Regions from separate parts of the Solibacillus sp. FSL H8-0538 genome, predicted to be linked through region 2. Evidence: predicted binding sites of a transcription regulator. Region 2 holds the regulator's gene; the other holds the start of a gene.
What was found. Region 2 encodes NrdR, which represses ribonucleotide reductase genes. Its sites were predicted from a motif close to AACACNATATATNGTGTT; they were not measured.

Region 1: a site for NrdR is predicted at 5,234-5,251, ahead of MHH87_RS10770 (vitamin B12-dependent ribonucleotide reductase). Genes of this name have one in related genera too.

Annotation. Positions count from the first base shown of each region.
Region 1 is NZ_JBBOPI010000001.1:2,272,364-2,280,176, forward strand. It holds gene MHH87_RS10755 (hypothetical protein) at 18-905, opposite strand; gene MHH87_RS10760 (RNA polymerase sigma factor) at 898-1,380, opposite strand; gene MHH87_RS10765 (TSUP family transporter) at 1,548-2,312, shown strand; gene MHH87_RS10770 (vitamin B12-dependent ribonucleotide reductase) at 2,594-5,164, opposite strand; gene MHH87_RS10775 (lipoate--protein ligase family protein) at 5,427-6,260, opposite strand; gene MHH87_RS10780 (rhodanese-like domain-containing protein) at 6,361-6,744, shown strand; gene gcvPB (aminomethyl-transferring glycine dehydrogenase subunit GcvPB) at 6,959-7,813, opposite strand, start outside.
Region 2 is NZ_JBBOPI010000001.1:2,661,218-2,669,030, forward strand. It holds gene rpmI (50S ribosomal protein L35) at 1-120, opposite strand, end outside; gene infC (translation initiation factor IF-3) at 154-660, opposite strand; ribosomal protein L20 leader region at 844-989, opposite strand; gene thrS (threonine--tRNA ligase) at 1,578-3,509, opposite strand; gene dnaI (primosomal protein DnaI) at 3,943-4,854, opposite strand; gene MHH87_RS12660 (replication initiation and membrane attachment family protein) at 4,886-6,271, opposite strand; gene nrdR (transcriptional regulator NrdR) at 6,291-6,758, opposite strand; gene MHH87_RS12670 (glyceraldehyde-3-phosphate dehydrogenase) at 7,019-7,813, opposite strand, start outside.

The DNA.
Region 1 (7,813 bases), 390 kb from region 2:
ACACCACTCTCTCGCTATCAAACTAACCAGACCACTAAATATAGAATCACAATTGCGTAACAGCCATCCGTGACAAAGCTAAATTTTCGCCAATTATTTTGACCATACTTTTCTTCAAGAACTAAACAGAACAAATTCCCACAAATAATTATTGCAACAGGCATAAAGAAATGTACATGTGGAATGAAAAATAACATACTAGCAACACTAATAATCATCACAATGACAACCAGCGACTGCATGTACGTTGAATGGCGAGGAAGCTTGCGACCTGGTTCCCCTATTACTCGCATATTTTTATTAATATAATGGTGTAAGCCGACCAGAACAAACAGCACAACCAACCAGAAAAGAGATGCATTGCTAACAAGAATCGTTTCTATAAACATTGGATTATACCGCTGTTTATCCGCCTGAGCTAGCTCGAAATAGCTATCGGTAGCTGGCTCATAATAATAATTTTGCACCTGTCCAATATACTGTTTTAATATGCGCTCTGTTCCATCCGAATACATAAACTTCACGGTATAATCAGGTACAGCTACCTGGTCAATTGGTTGTATAGGCTGTAGGACATCTAAAAACTTAGAGAAATGCGCAAGCCGCTCTTTATCCTTCTCTTCCTTTACTCCGCGCTGCCATTTTGTTGTTGGCACAAAATCATCTCTTGTAATGAGCGCTTTCGTCATAACATTTGCATCCGTTGTTGCAGTTTGCTGCGGAATCCATGTTTCCGTCATGACAAGGAAGAGAGTAATCGCAATCATCGCAATAATTAACGAAGGAATTTTACAATTAAACTTCGATGTTTTAACTAGCCGTTGCTCAATTTTTTCAAAATTACGTTGTCGCTCTATTTGTGATGGCTGAATTGCGCTTAACTCCTTCAATAGTTCTTCACGCATCGTCTTCCCCACCTTCCATCACTTGACGTAGTGCCTTTAAGCCCCGCGCAGTATTATTTTTCACCTGTGCTTCACTGCAACCAAGAGCTATAGCTACTTCTTTTACAGATAGTTCTTCTATATAACGTAGTACGACTGATTCTCTGTAGGATAATTTAATTTGTTGAAGGGCCCTGTACAATACAGCTACTTCCTCACCCCGTTCTACAATCTCATCTGGTAATGGCTGCTCATCTACACGTTTATCTTCCTTTAGTGAAATAAACGATAAAATCCGCTTTTTACGGAAATGATCATAAACGAGATTGCGCGCAGTTTTAATTAATAATGCACGTTCTTTTTTTACAAAATCCTGCTTGAAAAAACGATAAAAGGTTTCCTGCAATAAGTCATGTGTTAAATCGATATTGCCGGTTAAATAAAGTATGTATTTAAATACGGAATCGTAATGTTCATCATACGTCCGACGCCGCACAAAAGCACCTCCCTCAGTATTTAAAGACGAACGAGCAGCATAACGGAATCACCACAATATAAATAAATAATATTCAATCCCAAAAATTCCATAATTTATAATATCATTCATTTACAAGATCAGAAAACTCCGATACTATTTCCTTACAGAGAAAAGAGGTATCTTTTATGGAAATTGATATTATTACAGTTGCACTACTTATATTATTCGGCTTTTTAGGGGCTTTTCTGAACTCCATCGTTGGCGGTGGTGGACTAATTACACTGCCTGCCCTACTATTTGTCGGCTTGCCTCCAACTACTGCCATTGCAACAAATAAACTTGCAGCATCAATGGGAAATTTAACAAGCATGCTAACGTTTCTGCGCGCTGGGAAAATTGATATAAAACTGCTTGGACCTATTTTACCGCTCGTATTCGGTGGTTCAATGCTCGGTGCCTGGACAGTACATTTCATTTCACCTGATTTATTAAAGCCACTTGTGCTCGTTATGCTGGTCGTCGTGCTCATTTATACGCTATATAAAAAAGATTGGGGAAGCATTGAAAAGCGCAAAGAGATGACGAAAAAAAGTAGCATCCTTTTTTTCGGTGCACTCGTTGTCATCGGCTTCTACGACGGCTTTTTAGGACCGGGTACGGGGTCGTTTATTATTTTTCTCTTTCTTATGATGGGCTTTGACTTTCTGCAAGCTTCCGGTAATGCGAAGCTTCTGAATTTCATAAGTAATCTAGCTGCACTTATAATGTTTATCATACTTGGTGCAGTAAATTTTACATACGGTTTTATTATGGGCTTTGCGATGATTATTGGGGCATTTTGCGGGGCGAAATTTGCACTCGGGCGCGGTACAAAATATGTCCGTTTACTTTTTATCGTCGTGACAAGCTTGCTTATTGCAAAAAATGCATATGATTTTTTTGTAAAATAGAAAATGGTTCCTAGTAATTTTTTTAGTGGTTACGAAAATATTACGTTATAGAGGGCGTCATCTCTCCTTTTTGTGGCGATGTTTTTTCTAACGTAAAATGTTGAATTTGGCGAGATTGACATACAACTTATTTGAAATTAAGCGCCATTGACACTTATTTATTGTTAAGTCGTATGTTCAATTGGTCAATTTCCACTTTTCAATAAAAAAAACAGCTCATTAATAATTAAAAAGCATGTTACGAAGCGACTAACGCCTCGTAACATGCTCATTTTTTTATGTTATAGTCCACATTTTAGCTGTGCACCACAGTTTGTACATGTGTTGCAGCCGCCCATTTCTTCTACCGTTCCTTGACGGCATACCGGGCATGTGTTGCCGACTTCAGAACCAATTGTTACGTTTGTTTGTGCAAGTGGTGCAATCGTATCTACTAACACGACTGGACGTTGTTTTGCGTCGTCTCGGCCAAGATCTTCTTCAAATGTTAATTGCTCATCTGAATTCGCTTCTTCTGCTTTTAGCGTTAGTACTTGTGAATCACGTGATCCGTCTACGTAAACTGTACCACCTTTAGCGCCGCCTTTATATAGACGTTCGTACACTTGTTGTACTTGCTCAACGCCGTAGCCTTTTGGTGCGTTTACTGTTTTTGAAATCGATGAATCGATCCAATTTTGGATGATGCACTGTACGTCCGCATGCGCTTCAGCAGATAATTGCATTGATGATTTGAACCAGTGCGGTAAGTTTTGCTCATCTGTACCTGGGTTCGCGTCTAAATATTCTTTCACGATTTCAGCTTTTACCTCAATAAATTTACCTAAGCGACCTGAACGGTAATATGTGAATGAGAAGTACGGCTCCAGACCTGTTGCCACACCAACCATTGTACCAGTTGAACCTGTTGGCGCTACTGTTAGTAAGTGTGAGTTACGGATACCGTTTTCAAGAACACCTTCACGAATATGTGCAGGCATTTTCTTCATAAAGCCTGTATTAATAAATGCTTGACGTAAACGAGCGGTCTCAGCCTCTGTTTCACCTTGTAAGAATGGGAAGCTCCCGCGCTCTTTACCAAGCTCAATAGACTGCTCATAAGCTGCTGTGCCAATCGTTTCAAAAATTTCGTTCACGAGCTTGTTGCCCTCTTCAGAACCATATTCTTTTTCACAGTAGATTAGTAAATCAGCAAGTCCCATAACCCCTAAGCCAACACGACGCTCGCCTAGTGCTTGCGTTTTATTGTCTTCAAGGAAATATGGCGTTGCGTCAATTACGTTATCTTGCATGCGCACGCCGACTTTTACCGTCTCACGTAGCGCGTCGAAGTCTACTGTTTTCAACTCTTTATTTGCAAACTGCGCTAAATTCACCGCAGCCAAGTTACACACTGAATAAGGTGCAAGTGGTTGCTCTCCGCAAGGGTTCGTCGCAACTACTTGTTGCCCGTATGCCTTTGCATTTGTCATGTCGTTTGCGTTGTCGATGAAGAAAATGCCTGGCTCTGCTGCATACGTTGCACATACATTAACTAAGTTCCAAAGTTCTTTTGCCTTAATTGTACGGTATGTGCGGACCGCGTAACCTAGTTTTTCCCACTCACGAACATCGCCGACTTCATGCCATTTTTCGTTGTAGATTTTCATTTCTTCTGGACTATAGTTGGCAACGTCTGGGAAACGAAGCTCGAAGTCTTCATCGTTTTCAACAGCTTCCATAAACTCTTTTGTTAATGTTACAGAAATGTTCGCACCCGTTAAGAATTCTGAGTTATGCACTGAGTAGTTCCCACCGTCGCGTAGTTTTGTTTCAGCTTCACGAATAATTCCTTCGTCAAAACCGCCATAACCTGGAATATTTTTGTAATTTACAATACTTTGATACATTGCCTCTTCTTGCGCTGTTAAAGGTTTAAATTTCAACTTTTCTTTTGCAATACGCATGATTGACTCATCTGATGTATTTTCAATCAGATAACGCAAAATACGAGGGTTTTGCATTTTCGAAATAATAAATTCCACGATATCAGGATGCCAGTCCGCTAACATTATCATTTGAGCGCCCCTGCGCGATCCACCTTGTTCAACAAGGTGCGTCAGTTTGGCGATATCATCTAACCATGATACCGAGCCAGATGATTTACCATTTACACCACGTGCTAATGTGTTGCGCGGACGAAGCGTACTACCATTCGTACCGACCCCACCACCACGGCTCATAATTTCCATTACTTGCTTACGGTGATCACTAATTCCTTCGCGTGAGTCAGCTACAAATGGCATGACATAACAGTTAAAGAATGTTACATCGGTTTCTGAGCCTGCTCCATAAATCACACGTCCAGCAGGAATGAATTTCAAGCTTACAAGCTGCTCGTAAAATTTCTCGAACCACTCTTGTTGTTTTTCAGGCGTTTTTTCAACAGTTGCTAAGCCTGTTGCATTACGTTTTGCAATTTGCTCATAATAAATTTCAAGAGGTTTCTCGATAATATCAAGTGCGCGTTCGATGACACCCGTTTCTTGCTCGACGCCTTCTAACACATGACGATAATCTTCCTCGATTAAAATTTTCGCTTTTTTAGTTTGTTGGTTAATAGACTGAATATACCCTAAGCCGCGTGCAGGGAATTTTGGATCTTCCTTCACTGTCAGTACGACAAAGTCGCCTGGCTTTAATGTTTTCTTTTCCGTGTCCTTAAACGAGTAGCGATCGATCATGACAAGACGTGATACCCCTTTATGCGTAAGATGCATATCCGGTGTAATCGGATGTACTTGTTTGAATTGCTCGATGTCCTTGTTTAATTGGTCCACGAGGATGGTTGTTTGATTATTTAACACTACCATCTGCCAGCCTCCCTTTGAAAAATTAATTGATGCTTACTATATGGTTTGCCTAACAGTTCTTTTTATCATAACACAATATATAGTGTATCATACAGGAATTAGGGTACTAGATATAGATCCTTTTTATTCACTTAAAAAAGATTACATCAAAACTTTTTTCTGCGCAAGGGGTTGATTTTTTTTAAACAGTGATTAAAGCCCAATTATCAAGGCTTTGCAGATTTATAAATTTTTTGCGACAAATAAAACAGACGTTCGTAAATTATTTTTTGAAATTCCATTCGTCTGTCAAGTATTTTGTTTGCTCAAGTTGTTCTACATATTGATGCTGCTCCGCCGTTAATTCATAAGGAATGAGCTTAATTTGTAGTGCTTCTTCAAAGCCTGAATGGAAGGCTTTAACACATTGCTCCACAGAAAGCGGCTGTTCGACTAAACGATTCATCGCGACCGCTTTTTCAGGCAGTTTTGCACGCATTCTTTCTTTCGCTTCTGGTGAAGAGAAATTAAATACAGACAATAACTTATCTTCATCTAAATCAAGTAAAATTGCACCATGTTGTAATATCACGCCTTTTTGACGAGTTTGTGCACTTCCTGCTACTTTTTTGCCTTCAACTACAAGCTCATACCAACTCGGTGCATCAAAGCATACGGCACTTTTTGGCTTTTTTAAATCATCTCGCTGTTCTTTTGTTTCCGGTACACTAAAATAAGCATCAAGTCCTAAATTTTGAAAGCCAACTAATAATCCTTCACTTAGCACACGATACGCCTCTGTTACTGTTTGCGGCATATTAGGATAGTTTTCTGACACAATAATGGAATATGTAAGTTCCTGATCGTGTAGCACCGCACGACCACCTGTAGGGCGACGTACAAATCCTAAACCTTGCGCTCGTACTGCTTCTAAATTTATATCTTTTTCCGCTCGTTGAAAATAGCCAATTGATATTGTGGCTGGGTTCCATTCATAGAATCGAATGACTGGTGGAATCGCTCCTGTACTATGCCAATCGAGTAATGCTTCGTCTAGTGCCATATTATATGACGCACGACATGGACCTGAATTAATAAAATACCACGTTGAATCCATATTATCATCTCCTTAAAGTATACATTTTATCAAACTCACTCGACTATCTCCAGTTAATCTCTTATAATAGAGGGTAGAGAAAGAAAGGGGCAATATCGCAGTGACAATACTTTACACAATTGCAGTCATCCTAGCTGCTGTCATCGTTTACGTTTTAGTGAACTCATTCCGCTTGAAAAAAGCTGTAACAAACTTAACTCAAGAAGAATTTATTCAAGGGTATCGTAAGGCACAACTAATCGACTTACGTGAACAAAAAGAGTTCGAGGCAGGACATATTTTAGGTGCTCGTAACATTCCAACAACGCAGTTCGGTCAACGTTACAAAGAAGTTCGCCCTGACCTACCTGTTTACCTGTATTGTCAAAATACAGGCCGTAGTGCACGTGCTGCGCTTTTACTAAAGAAAAAAGGCTATAACCAAATTTATCAGCTACAAGGTGGATTTAAAACCTGGACTGGTAAAGTAAAATCAAAAGCATAACGCAATAGTTCCTCAACTCGTTCTACGAATTGAGGAACTTTTCTTTTGTCCAGCGCCTCATAACTGTCTATTTCTCCCAAAGAAAACGAGTTTCTTCCTATTATAATAAAAATTAACAAAAAAAACGAACAACTACCCTTTAACAGCACTTTACTAACATAATTTAACGGAAAATAAGCCGAAGTACAAGACCTCGGCTTATCTTTCATTATTACTATGCTTCTTGCTTTGTATAACGAAGAATCGGTGTACGAGCAGCTCGTGTTTCGTCTAAACGATTCACAACCGTTGTATGGGGTGCTTCTTGTACAATTGCAGGATTCTCAATCGTTTCTTTTGCGATTTGAATCATTGCGTCACAGAATGCATCTAGTGTTTCTTTTGATTCTGTTTCAGTCGGCTCGATCATAATACCTTCTTCCACGTTTAACGGGAAGTACACTGTTGGTGGATGGTAGCCAAAGTCTAACAAGCGTTTTGCAATATCAAGAGTACGCACGCCAAGTTTTTTCTGACGACGACCTGATAATACAAATTCATGCTTACAGTGACGGTTGTATGGAAGATCGAAATGCTCTTCTAAACGACGCATCATGTAGTTGGCATTTAATACTGCATATTCCGTTACCGCTTTAAGACCATCTGGACCCATTGAGCGGATGTACGTGTATGCACGAACATTAATACCAAAGTTGCCGTAATATGGCTTTACGCGTCCGATAGATTGCGGACGATTGTAATCGAAGTGGAACGTGCCATCTTCTAACTTAACAAGTACTGGTTTTGGTAGGTACGGAATTAAGTCTGCCTTTACGCCAACTGGACCAGAACCCGGACCACCACCGCCATGAGGACCTGTAAATGTTTTGTGTAAGTTTAAGTGTACGCAGTCAAAGCCCATATCACCAGGACGTGCTTTACTCATTACAGCGTTTAAGTTCGCGCCGTCATAGTAAACTTTACCACCTACATCGTGAATCATTGCAGCCATATCTAGAATGTTTTCCTCAAATAAACCAAGTGTGTTCGGGTTTGTTAGCATAAGCGCTGCTGTATCTTCACCGATTAC
Region 2 (7,813 bases):
CGCTTTAGTTGATTTGTTAGCGAATAAGTGGCTACCATAAGCACGGTCAAATTTTAATTTTCCAGTACCCGTCTTTTTGAAACGCTTCGCAGCTCCACGGTGAGTTTTCATTTTTGGCATGTCGATTTCCTCCTAAACTATTTCATCAAATAATTATTGCTTTTCGTTCTTTGGTTGAAGAACTAAGAACATGCTTCGGCCTTCCATCTTCGGTTTTTGTTCCACCGTAGATACTTCAGCACAAGCTTCAGCAAAGCGATCTAATACGCGCTGTCCGATTTCTTTGTGCGTGATAGCACGTCCTTTAAATCGGATACTACATTTAACTTTATCACCTTTTTCAAGGAATTTGATACCGTTACGTAGTTTCGTTTGGAAATCATGTTCATCGATTGTGGGGCTCAGACGAACCTCTTTCATCACGATGATTTTTTGATTTTTACGAACTTCGCGGTCCTTCTTTTGCTGTTCGAACTTAAATTTACCATAGTCCATGATACGAGCGACTGGCGGCTTGGCTTGAGGGGCCACAAGGACAAGATCCAAGTTTACACGAGTTGCAATTTCAAGCGCTTCGTTACGTGTTTTGACGCCTAGTTGATCTCCATTGTGATCGATTAATCGAAGTTCACGTGCGCGAATGCCTTCGTTTACATACATGTCTTTGCTAATAATAATCCACCTCCAAGGTAGTGTCGCGAATACATGGTTTGGTGTATAGTCTAACCCGGTTGAACGGTACACCTCTTTGTCGTGTCCATATAAGAAAGACACATCTCGCCCCAAAATAAGTCGAGATGATGTCCTTTCTTATGTAGGAAAAGGAAAGATTTACTTTCTATTTCCAACAAAAAAGGACGGACACTTGAGATGTCCGCCCGCTTATATATGTATACGCAAAGTCCTGCGTAAAACAATTCAACGTGTCATACCTGCTAACAGCTTTATGCGTTCATCAGGTGAGAAGCGGGCAGCCTCTACTTTCAAACTTTGTATTCATAACTTAAATAATCTTAACATCGCTATTAATAAGTGTCAATACTTTTATTCCATTATTTTTTTAAAATGAAGTTTTCAATACCCATCTTTCATATAAACGGTTACTTTTACTTTATCACCATTTGATGCTGTAATCGTTGTTGTCCCCTCTATTAAAGGCTTTAACAACGACACGCATAGTATGATTTTTTTGGATTTGCATAATCAGAACCACTCACCGGATTTGGGGGATAAGCAGTTATTTTTACAATAGATGTATCGTCAGCAGTGGGCGGTAATATTTTTTGATCTACATTAAAATGCTCATATAAAAATAGTTTATGACATCACTTCAAGAATTAATCACGTATATCTCAATAATTATACATTGTTAAATCGCTCAAGATTAGCGTACGCTTATATAGAAAGAAGCGGTTCACCAAAGCTTTTTCTACTATTTTCGCCATTTGCCCACTTGTTAAAAATCATATGGTAATTATTTTAAATAACTTTGCTTATTATGAGGACTTACTTAAATGGTACATAATTCCCTTAACAAATTAGAAAAACGCACCAACAACTGTTGATGCGCTTCCTCATTATTTTGCTACTTCTTTTTTAATATTGCTTAAGAACTCTTCAAATGATACTGTTTCTGAGTCTTTTGAGCCGTAACGACGAACGTTTACGCCGCCCGCTTCCACTTCTTTGTCCCCGATTACTAGCATGTACGGGATTTTTTTCATTTGGGATTCACGGATTTTGTAGCCTAGTTTTTCTTCACGATCATCCATTTCAACACGGATACCTGCAGCAACTAATTTCTCCTCGATTTCACGAGCGTAGTCATAGTGTACTGCGTTTGATACTGGAATAACCGCTACTTGAACTGGCGCTAACCAAGTTGGGAATGCCCCTTTGTATTCTTCGATCAAGAAGGCTACGAAACGTTCCATAGTTGATACTACACCACGGTGGATAACTACTGGTCGTTGTGGTTGACCATCTTCACCGATGTAAGAAAGATCGAAACGTTGTGGTAATAGGAAATCAAGTTGAGCAGTTGATAATGTTTCTTCTTTACCAATCGCTGTTTTCACTTGAACGTCTAGTTTTGGACCGTAGAATGCAGCTTCATCTTCTGCTTCGTAGTAATCTAAACCAAGCTCATCCATTGCTTCTTTTAACATGCGTTGCGCAGTTTCCCACATTTCATCGTCATCAAAGTATTTCTCTTTATTGTTCGGATCACGGTAAGACAGACGGAATGAGTAGTCTGTTAAATCAAAGTCTTTGTATACGTCAAGAATTAACTCCACAACTTTTTTGAACTCTGATTTAATTTGGTCAGGACGTACGAATAGGTGAGCATCGTTTAAAGTCATCCCGCGTACACGTTGTAGACCAGAAACTGCACCACTCATCTCGTAACGATGCATTGTACCAAGCTCTGCGATACGTAATGGTAAGTGACGGTAAGAATGCAGACCATTTTTGAAAATCATCATATGGTGCGGGCAGTTCATCGGACGTAATACAAGTGTTTCATTGTCCATTTCCATAGGAGGGAACATGCCGTCTTGATAGTGATCCCAGTGACCTGACGTTTCATATAAAGTTTTTGAACCAAGTACTGGTGTGTAAACATGTTTGTAACCTAATGATACTTCTTTATCTACGATGTAACGCTCGATTACACGACGGATTGTCGCACCATTTGGTAACCATAGTGGTAAACCTTGACCTACCGTTTGAGACGTCATGAATAAGTCTAATTCTTTACCAATTTTACGGTGATCACGCTCTTTTGCTTCTTCAAGCATTTGTAGGTGATGTTTTAATTCTTCTTTTGTGAAGAATGCAGTACCGTATATACGTTGTAGCATTTTGTTGTCTGAGTTCCCTCTCCAATAAGCGCCCGCTAAAGAAAGAAGTTTGAACTCGCGTAATTTACCTGTTGACGGTACGTGGATACCACGGCAAAGGTCAAAGAAATCACCTTGGTAGTAAATTGATACTTGGTCATCTGCAGGAATTGCTTCAAGAAGTTCTAGTTTGTACTCGTCGCCAACTTCTTCGTAAATCTTTTGCGCTTCGTTGCGCGATACAGCCTTGCGTTCAATTTCGATATTTTCAGCAATAATTTTTTTCATTTCTTTTTCGATTAACGGAAGATCTTCCATTGTTAGCGGTGTTTCTAGGTCAATATCATAGTAGAAACCTGAGTCAATAACTGGACCAATCCCTAGTTTTACTTCTGGGAATAAGCGTTTTACCGCTTGTGCTGTTAAGTGAGCCGTTGAGTGACGTAGGATTTCTAAGCTTTCAGGTGATTTTGGTGTAATAATTTCAATTGCAGCATCTTCTTCAATCGGCGTTTTTAGGTCGATCAAAACGCCGTTAATTTTACCTGCTAACGCTTGTTTGCGCAGACCCGGACTAATTGAGCCCGCTACGTCTTCAGTTGAAGCCCCGCGTGCGAATTCTTTTACCGCACCGTCCGGGAATGTTAATTTAATCATTTCTGACATGTGAATGTCCTCCTTTAGATTGTTTGTTGAGTATGAGGTGAGCGTGGGGTTATGAATTAGTTTCCTGAAGTTATCTATCACTTCCGAAAAATATCGATCAACCCACAAAATAAACACAAAAAAGCACCGTCCGCGTAAAGGGACGATGCGTATATGCTCGTGGTGCCACCCTTCTTCCTTCCGAGTTAAACTCGAATGAAGCTCAAGGTCAGTTAACGTACTGAAGAACGTTGACGGATTGGCCCCGTCACTGCTCCAAGGTAGTAAAGTATATGTCGTACTAGGAAGCTCCCAGCCTAGGCTCCCCTCTCTAAAAGTCGGTTCATAAAACTTCTTATCCTTTTCAAAGCATTTACAAATGTTTTAATTACTAGCAAAGTATACGCTCGTTTCGCACGAATTGCAACTGCCCAAGATTGAATTTTTTGTGCAATTAACTACGACGATTGGCGCCGTCCATTTGAATCGGTGTTGTCAGGGCCTTAATACGCTCCATAATTCGAGCAGCCTTCACTACCTCTACATCCCCACGCTGTGATTGCGCCAAATGATGCTCAAGACCCGCATAGTCAAAGTTGGACGTAATAAATGTCGGTAGTTCCTCGCTCATACGATAATGAAGAATCGTCCCTAAAATTTCATCGCGCGTCCAGCTTGATAATGTTTCCGCCCCAATATCATCTAGCATCAGTACTGGTGCCTTCTTCACATAATCAATTTTTTCATTCAAGGATTGATCTTGAATGGAATTTTTCATCTCACGTAAAAATTCAGGAACGAAAACTACGACTGAACGCACTTTAAAAGTTGCTAATTCATTGGCAATGGCACCAAGCACAAATGACTTCCCAACGCCAAACTGACCATATAAATAGAAGCCCTTTGCCGGCAATTCGCCTGTTTGCTTATATTGCGCAACAAAGTCCGCAGCTTTATCAGCAATACTAAGACGTGAATGATTATCAATCGCTAAATCTTTCAGCGTTGCCTTCAGTACGTCCTTTGGCATATGCATACTGGAAATCATATTCGCTACTTCTCGGCGCTCGTCCTCGCGTAGCTTTTGTTCACAACGTTCATATGTTACATCAATGACATTACGCGTAATGAACAGTTTCGGTACAAAGCCCTTTAGTAAATTTGTACAGTTTGCGGTACTGCCACAACCACAGCAGTCTGTTGCTTGCGTTGTATATTCATAAAGCTTCGGTAAACTACGCTCAACCATTTCCTTGTTTACGATTTGATCGTTTTCAGCTAAAAACTTTTGCACTTTTTCGTTTTCCAACGTGTCACGTCGCATTGCCTCATAACGTTCTTGAAATGAAGGAATGCGTGCTTGCACTTTTTTTAACGCTTCCTTAATCGGTTCGATGTTAGTTCACCTGCCCATCTTGTTGCCCTAATTTTTCTAATATTTTTTGACGTTCTTTTTCAAAATCCACTGAGCTATCTGCTGGTGTTGCCTCCTGCGCCTTATCATCGCGCTTGTAAAACCAATCCGGCACCTGCTCCTCACGATAATTTGTTTTGCGTCCTGGCTTACGTGTTTGGTTTGCCGCATTTGCTGCATTTGTCGATTTTGCCGTTTTTTCATTTTTCCACTGAGCGTATTTATCTCGCTCCAGACGCGCTAATTCCATCGCCTCTTTGGCAGTTTTTAAATCTTTACGGTTCCAATGGTCAGCAATTTGTTCCACATATTTACGCGGTAATTTCATATCGGTGGACAGCATGACATACTCAAGCAGCACATTGACGACTCCAATAGGCATGCCGTACTGCACAACCAAATCCTCTGCTAATTGGACAGATGCTGGAATCGGCTCCTTGCCATTATTTATTTCACGCAGCACTTGAAGTGGCGGCGTCGTTTCCAAATAATGGAGCCGTTCTTGCTCCTTCGATAGGTTTTGTGGTGTCATCGCAGGCTTTTGTCCAAACGTTTTCGCTAGCTTAGGTGCATCCTTTGAAATTGTGAGCTTATAATAATCCGCCGCCGCTTTTTTTAGGCGTTCTGTTGGAAGCTTCATATGATCATCTAAAGCTAAAATGACCACCTTCTGCATATCAAGTGGTGATAAATGATACAAAAAGGCGAGCTTTGCAATCATTTCGCGCGCCTCTACTGTTAACGCACTAGAAGGCACTAACTGCTCCGACAGGCCGGATTTCAATAAATTAAAATCAAATTGCTCATAGTAAAACGGATAATCTTGTTGCGACTTTTCAGGCTCCTCATAAAAATCTTTTGGTACATTCGTATGCACCGGTTTATAAACATCAATAAAGGAGCGCGTCACTTCCTCATACGATTCCTTACTCGTCTGTGTTAAAAAGCGCTGACGTAGCTTACGATATGCATGTTCACCAATTTTACTATATAAAAACATCGATAACAGAGGATCGTGGAAAAAGCTATGTGCATCAAGCGGGCGAACAAGTTCATAAATAAAACGTCGACTGTCTCCCCCGTCCTTACGCCATGTACGTAACAAGCCAATTGCTTCAAGTGCTACGCGTGCCTCGAACACCTTCCCGATTGGCATCGTTAGCACATTCATTAAATAATAATGTGTCATCTCATAGCTTGACGGATGCTCTGCCTCTGCCCATAGCGTTAAATATAAGCTAACTGGCTCTGCTCCCGTTAGCGGCTGATAAAATAATGTTAAAAGCTGACGTTCATTTGTGGATAATGCATGAGGGAGCGTTATTTCAAAATGATCAGTTGGCTGTAGTTCTTTATACAAATGAACCATTTCAAGTCCCTCCTAAAATTTATTTGTCTTTAGATTGGCGTAGAATTATCTCCTTTAATTCATCGATAAACACATTAATATCTTTGAATTGACGATAAACAGAAGCAAAACGCACATAGGCAACCTCATCGATTTTTGCAAGGCGGTCCATAACCATCTCACCAACATCTTCTGAACGGACTTCCGAATTTCCAATACGGCGTAAATCCTTTTCAATGGACATCACAATTTCTTCTAATACTTCGAGTGAAACAGGACGTTTTTCGCATGCTCGAATAAGCCCGCGTAATACTTTTTCGCGACTAAACTCTTCACGTGCCCCTTCTTTTTTCACAACGATCAAAGGTGTTTCTTCTATTTTTTCAAATGTAGTAAAACGAAAAGCACATGATTCACATTCTCTACGTCTACGTATTTCTTTATTATCATCTACAGGTCTAGAGTCTACAACGCGCGTTCCGTTGTACTGACAAGATGGACATCTCATAGCGGTTTCTCCCGATTCATTTCAATTTACTATTTGTATTATAACAAATAACATTATATGAGAAATAATAATTCACGCTTTATTAAAAAAAACGCTTTTAAGGTAGGATATATTTCCCTACCGTTTGTACTAGTATATGGCTTAACAAAGCGCCTCGCAACTTTAGGCAGTCACATCTCGCCCCAAAATGATGGACTTTCTTAAATACTAAAAAAACCTTCCCGAGCAATTTACGGGAAGGTTTAGAAATTCATTTACACTTATGCTTGAACTGTACTTAATGCTTTTGTTAATTTTTTTGCTAAGTCGACAACGCGCGCAGAGTAGCCCCATTCATTATCATACCAAGCAAGTACTTTCACTTTGCGAGAACCAATTACCATTGTAGTCAAGCCGTCGATTGTTGATGAGTACTTTGTTGTGTTGTAATCAGAGGATACTAAAGGCTCCATTGTGAAGTTTAAGATACCCTTCATTGGACCTGATGTTGCAGCACGCTCAAATGCAGCATTCACTTCTTCCACTGTAACGTCTTTCTGTAAGTCTACTACTAAATCTACTAAAGATACGTTAGGTGTTGGCACGCGTAAAGACATGCCGTGAATTTTACCATCTAATTCCGGTAATACTAATCTTAAAGCTTTTGCAGCACCCGTAGATGTCGGAATAATTGATTGGGCACAACCACGAGCACGACGTAAATCTTTATGTGGATTATCCAAGTTTTTTTGGTCATTTGTAAATGAATGAACTGTAGTCATTAAACCGTTTACAATTCCAAACGTGTCATTTAATACCTTTGCTACTGGAGCTAGGCAGTTTGTTGTACAAGATGCATTTGAAATAATGTCATGCTTAGAAAAATCAAGCTTATCATCATTTACCCCTAAAACAACTGTGATATCTTCGTTTTTACCTGGAGCTGTTAAAATAACTTTTTTGGCACCAGCTTCTAAATGCAATGCTGCTTTTTCGCGGTCATTAAATTTACCTGTTGCTTCTATTACGATGTCTACACCCATTGTAGCCCAAGGTAATTGAAGTGGGTCGCGCTC